2 linked regions of the Verrucomicrobium spinosum DSM 4136 = JCM 18804 genome follow. The protein of the gene in region 1 interacts with the protein of each later gene in a pairwise test. Links are inferred from orthologs where the notes say so. Each region holds a gene or a part of one and is shown on either strand. Other genes may lie near its edges.

The links.
Region 2: the proteins of dnaA (region 1) and dnaB interact in binary tests that used the Escherichia coli proteins (3 or more experiments, as listed by UniProt). The link is inferred for Verrucomicrobium spinosum DSM 4136 = JCM 18804 from one-to-one orthologs.

The regions. Positions count from the first base shown.
Region 1 is NZ_ABIZ01000001.1:5,084,567-5,087,886, forward strand. The notes cover bases 1-2,950. They hold dnaA (chromosomal replication initiator protein DnaA), read right to left. Parts: upstream 2,291-2,950; coding sequence 710-2,290; downstream 1-709. Other genes in these bases: dnaN (DNA polymerase III subunit beta), read right to left, coding at 1-586; VSP_RS20690 (hypothetical protein), read left to right, coding at 2,626-2,883. Also shown: VSP_RS20695 (DUF3379 family protein), read right to left, coding at 3,237-3,320. UniProt on the Escherichia coli protein: Plays an essential in the initiation and regulation of chromosomal replication. Binds in an ATP-dependent fashion to the origin of replication (oriC) to initiate formation of the DNA replication initiation complex once per cell cycle.
Region 2 is NZ_ABIZ01000001.1:5,202,410-5,205,226, forward strand. It holds dnaB (replicative DNA helicase), read left to right. Parts: upstream 1-575; coding sequence 576-2,060; downstream 2,061-2,817. Other genes in the region: rplI (50S ribosomal protein L9), read left to right, coding at 1-419. UniProt on the Escherichia coli protein: The main replicative DNA helicase, it participates in initiation and elongation during chromosome replication. Travels ahead of the DNA replisome, separating dsDNA into templates for DNA synthesis.

The sequences.
Region 1 (3,320 bases):
GGATGATGATGTCCACCTCGTTGCTCTGGGGGAATTCCAACTCCTGCTCCACCATCGCCAGACGGCGACCGTCCGTGGCCACCATGGTCAGCATGTTTTCCTTGAAGGAGCACAGGATGCCGTTGAGCACGTAGCGGGTCTCATCAGTAGAGATCGCATAGGAGGTTTTGCGCAGACAATCCTTGAGCACCCGCTGTTCCAGCTTGAACTCACGCGCATCACTGAAAGTCGGCAGCGGCGGGAACTCGTCAGCCGCCAGACCCATGACCTTGAAGAAGCTCGGTCCGCTGCGAATGTGGGCCACATTGCGCTCGTCCACGGTCACTTCCACCTCGTCCGACGGCAGTTCCCGGATGATCGAGACCAGCTTGCGGGCCGGAAGAGTGGTCGCTCCTGCCTCCTCAACTTCCGCCGCCACCGTACCGCTGATACCCACGTCAAGGTCCGTCGTGACAAACTGCAACTGGCCGTTGCCAGCCTTGATCAGGACGTTGGAAAGGATGGGGAGCGTCGTCCGGGTGCTGACGACATGTTGCACTTGTTGGAGCGCGGTGAGGAAAGCTTCCTTGCTGATGGAGAATTTCATGGTCAGGCTTGCGGCTTCTCTTAGCGAGAGGCAAAAATTAAGCAAGCATAATGGGAGCAAAACCGGATGGTGTCGAAGGAAAAAAGTCCTTTCGTCTCACCCGTTTTGCTCCCGGCAACCCGGTCAGGAAATCTTTTTAATTTTTTCCGTCAGAACACCCAACGTACGGCGAAATTCTTCAGAATTTGCCTTCGTCGAGACCGCTTTGCAGGCGTGAATGACCGTTCCGTGATCCCGCCCGCCAAAGGCATCGCCGATTTCCTTCAGCGAGGACTTGGTCAGCTCCCGCGCCAGGTGCATGGCAATCTGCCGCGGGATGGCAATGGAGGCGGGCCGACGATGGCTCGTCATGTCTGCCAGACGGATGTCGAAATGCTCGGCTACGACCTTCTGGATCCAGTCAATGGTGACCGCCTTGGCATCCGGCTCTTCCAGGATGTCACGGAGCAGGGTCTCCACGATCGTCTGGGTGAGCGGGCCACCGTTGCCCAGGGAGATGTGGGCTGCCACGCGCATGAGAGCCCCCTCCAGACGACGGACGTTGGTGCGGATGTTCTCAGCGAGAAATGAAAGGACCCAGTCGTCCACCTGAACGCACCAGTCCACCATCTTCTGGCGCAGGATCGCCGTGCGAGTCTCCAGGTCTGGAGACTCGATCTGGGTGGCCATCCCCCACTCGAAGCGCGACACCAAGCGGGCTTCAAGGTTCTTGATCTCACTCGGGGCACGGTCACTCGTCAGGACGATTTGTTTAAAAGAGTTAAACAAATCATTGAAGGTGTGGAAGAACTCCTCCTGAGTGCTCCCTTTTCCAGCAAAGAACTGGATGTCATCGATGAGCAGGACGTCCACCTTCCGGTACTTCTGGCGGAAGGCACTCACCTTGCTATGGCGCAGGGCTTCGATGTACTCGTTGGTGAAGGCTTCACTCGTGACGTAGCGCACCACCTTCTTGGGCTTGTTGTGCAGGATCTCCCGTCCGATGGCCTGCATCAGGTGCGTCTTGCCCAAGCCGACCGCTCCATGCAGGAACAGGGGATTGTAGGTGCGGCCCGGCTTCTCCGCGACGGCCTTGGCCACCGCGCAGGAGTAGGTGCAGTTGGGCCCCACGACGAAGGCATTGAAGGAGAAGCGAGTGTTCAGGCCTGACTCCATGAGGAGACGGTTGAAGCGCGAATCGCTCTCGAACAAGGGACCCGTGGCCACCTCTGGCTTGTCCGTGACCCGATCCATCTTCTTCGCAGCCTCCTTGGCCGTCAGCGCGACCCCTGCGTCGAAGCTTGCCGGCACCAGATTGGGCGCCCCAGCAGCCTGGGCCTCTTTCACCGCCGCGGGCGAGGGCGCGACCACCGCCTTGAGCACGGGCGGCTCAGACACCGCGTCCGCCGCGACCATGTAGTCGATCTCACGCCCCCCGGGCAGGACCTCGCTTGCCGCGACTTGCAGCAGCTGCTGGTAGTTGTCCTCAATCCAGTACTGGTGCATCAAGTTTGGCACCAGAAGCACGAGCCGCTGATCATCCAGCAGCTGCATCCCCACACGCTGGAACCAGCGCTCAAACATGAGCGGACCGATGCGCTCTTTCATCAGGGCCTTGATCCGGGACCAAGGCTCCTCCTCGGGCGTGGCTACGGGACTCCCGCCCGTCCACAAAGGAAGCTCGCCATCCACCTCCCCTTCCCCGATCATGACCGTATTCGTCATCTTTCCGCTTGGTACTTTTAGGCCCCCTGATTGATCCATTTCACCGCACTCTTAACCCCGCTCCCGCCGCCTGGAAAGTTTTTAAAATTCATGCTCATGGTTTAGGACTCTTCGGCACGTCAAACAAGGAAATCTTCACTTAATTTTAGAAGCAGATTTTAGTTGTCAGCTCATAACACGGATTTTTAAATTTAATTTATAGCATTTCAAAATCGGATCATTTTTTCCATGATGTTCGACTTGACGTTTTGCCGCATTCGAGAAATCAAGGCCTCCGGAACTTTCCCCCTCCCCGAGATTGCCATCTGCCCCAACTGGCATCAATCGTGCGTGCCATGTCTCTAGATTTTCCAACCCTCAAAAGCTTGTTGCAAAAGCGTCTCGCTGTCATCGGTGATCACGCTCTGCGCGATGCGGATCCCGCCTCCCACCTCACGGCGCTGCAGGAGGTCTCTGAGGCCATTGAGACCGAGCACCAGCGGCTCCGCGGCAGCCTGCCAGGGCGGTTGCGTCATTTCCTAGAACAAGCCAGCTACCAGAAGGCGCTGGCTTTGCTGGAAGATGGAGGCGCAGGGATTGAGGGGCCGCATTAAGTGGTTTCCTAGTCCGGTTGGCGGTAACTGGTGGGTAGGAACGTGACGCGAGAAGCCCACAGTCGTGGCTGCGTTTGTAAAACGCGGTGCGTCCTTCGTCCCCGCCGCGCTTCATCGTCTCGCCCCCTCTCCGACCCAGTAGCCCCGACGCATGCTCACGAATGCATCCACGAGCAACCTCTACGGCACCGATCAGTCGTGGCTGCGTTTGTAAAAACGCGGTGCGTCCTTCGTCCCCGCCACGCGTCATCGTCTCGCGCCCCTCTCCGGTCCAGCAGCTCTGACACTGACGCATTCTCCCAAATGCATCCCCGAGCAGCCTCTTCAGCACCGCTCAGTCGCAGCCATCTCATTCACATCAAAAGCAGGGCGAACAGCTTCTCCAGCGCATTGCGCGGCGCCCTGGTTGCGATGAAATAACACTGCCCACCGTCACT
Region 2 (2,817 bases), 120 kb from region 1 along the record:
GCGGATTCGCCCGCAACTTCCTGATCCCGCAGGGCAAGGCCTATGCTGCCAACAAGGGCAACCTCCGCCAGTTGGACTCCCTCAAGAAGGTCCGCGCGGAGCGTGAGGCCAAAGAGATCGAAGAAGCTGAGAAGATCTCCACCAAGCTCAAGCGCCTGAAGCTCAAGCTCACGCTTGCAACCGGCCAGGCTGGCAAGGCTTTCGGCTCCATCACCACCATCGACATCCAGAAGGCCGTTGCCGAGAGCGCTGCCAAAGTGGAACTCGACCGTCACCAGATTGAGCTCGAGAAGCCCATCAAGAGCACCGGCACCTTCGAAGTGCCCGTCAAGCTTCACGCTCAAGTCAACTGCTTCCTCAAGATCACCGTCACCGCTGCTGACGGCACTGAAGTCGAAGCTGAAGAGACTGAGGAATAAGCGAGGGCTTTTCCAGCTGCCTCCGTTTACCTGCTGTTTTTTGGACCCCGCACAGATATCTGTGCGGGGTCTCTTTTTCTCTGTGTTGTTCACATAAATTCACAGCGTTTCCTTCTCGCTCGTCCATTGATTTTCGATTAGCATCGTCCCCGCCCCATGCCAGAGCCCGCCTCCAACGTCACCCCGTTTGACCCGGCAGCCGCCAATGCCCCGGCGCTGCAAAAAGGAGGCCAAGGCAAAAAGAAGGGAGAGGTTGATCCCCTAAGTGACATCAACCGCGCCATGCCCTTCAGCGATGACGCGGAGAAAGGCGTGCTCTCCTGCTTCCTGCAGAACCCGACGGACCTCATCAACGATGCGCTGACGACCCTCCCGGTCGAAGCCTTCTACCACCCTGCCAACCGCCTCATCTATGAGGTGCTGCGAGAGTTCAACAACGACGGTCGCCCGATCGACCTCGTCTCCCTGTCGCACTACCTGATCGACAAGGGCCTCATCGACAAGATCGGCGGGCCCGCCACTCTCGCGGATCTTTACTCCTTCGTCCCCACCCCGGCGCACTACGAGTACTACAAAGGCATCCTGCACGACAAGCACCTGCTGCGTCGTATCATCAGCGCCTGCACGGAGAGCATTCAAAACGCCTACGAGTACCAGGAGGACGTCCCCCTCTTGCTCGACCGCGTGGAGCAGCGCATGCTGAGCGTCCGTGAGGACACAGAGTCGCGCGATACCATCAAGCCCCTGCGTCAGCACATCATGGAGGCCGTGGATACCATTGAGCACCTCCTGCTCAACCCCGGCCAGATGAACGGCCTCTCCACCGGCTACCGGAAGCTCGACCAGCTCAGCACCGGCTTGCAAGGCGGGGAGCTTTTCGTCATCGCCGCCCGTCCCTCCATGGGCAAGACCTCATTCTGCATGAACATCGTCGAGTATGTGGCGGTGGAACTGCAGCGCCCCGTGGCCTTCTTCAGCCTGGAAATGAGCGCCTCCGTGCTGGTCCAGCGCCTCATTGCCGGCCGCGCCGGCGTGAACATGAGCAAGCTCAAGAGCGGCCTGCTCAACCGTGAGCAGATGCGCGCCGTCACCACCGCGTGTGGCCAGCTTCAAAAGTCAGAGATCTTCATCGATGAAACACCCGGCCTGGACATCATGGAGTTCCGCGCCAAGGCCCGCCGCTTGAAGAAGCAGCACAACATCGGCCTGATCACCATCGACTACCTCCAGCTCATGACCTCCGGGTCCAAGCGAGCCAAGGAGAACCGGCAGATTGAAATCGCAGAAATCTCCGCCGGCCTCAAAGGCGTGGCCAAGGAACTGGACCTGCCCATCATCGTGCTCGCCCAGCTCAACCGGGCCGTGGAGCAGCGCAAAGGCGGCCGCCCCATGTTGAGCGACCTTCGTGAATCCGGCTCCATCGAGCAGGACGCCGACATGGTCGGCCTCCTCACCCGTGACGATTACGCCGGCAGCAAGACCGAAGTCGGCACCGAGGAGGAAGAAGAAGCCAAAAAAGGCAAAGCCGTCCTCATCATGGCCAAAAACCGTAACGGCCCCACCGATGACGTCCCGCTGAGGTTCATCGCGGAGTACATGAAATTCCTCGAACGCGAGCCCGATCCGGATGAGGGGCAGTAGTCCGGTGCGTCAGTAGTCCGGTGCGTCAGTGGGCAGTGCGTCAGTGGGCAGTGCGTCAGTGGTCAAGGTGTTGGGGCTGGATGATAGTGGGGACGTGGCGTCAGCTTGCGGGAGTTGGTGGTTCAGCCTCCTTCACTACCGCTGCACCGTAGCACCTCCCTCTCTGCTGACCGAGGAAACAACGGCGGCATGTAATGGGGCAGTGCGTCAGATTGGGGCGGCTTGGGAGTGGCGGGGGTATGGCGGATGTGTTTCGAGGTCTCCAGCAGGGCGGTGTGGGTCCCCCTCTCGTCGGCTGAGGTCCGCGCCGGGGTTGGAGTACCGCTTTCAAGCGGAATCACCCCTCACACGTCCCATGACGTCCGCCCCCATCCAGCCGGGAGATCGAGTCTCACCGCGAGCACCTCAACAACTCTGCGACTCCTGATTCGATCACGTATACTCCAACCCTGCTGCGGAGCCGGGGCAGTGATTTGATCGGGCCGGTTGGGGCGTGAACGCTGGCGGCAGCGTAGCGCAGATTGCCAATCTGCTGTGCCGCCGATTGGCAATCGGCAATCGGCATTCGGCGCTGGAGGGGTTGGCCGTCATCCAGCCTGGAAGCGCCGTCAGGGGACGATTGTCACGGACCGGCACCGGAATCCCCTCACTCCCTTTGCTGGCACCCCGCCCTCTGATTTGCCATCGCATCCCGCTTGCAAGATCTTGTGACTACGGCGTCACTGTGGCAGACCGAGGGCCCATCCCCTCCCCCGCG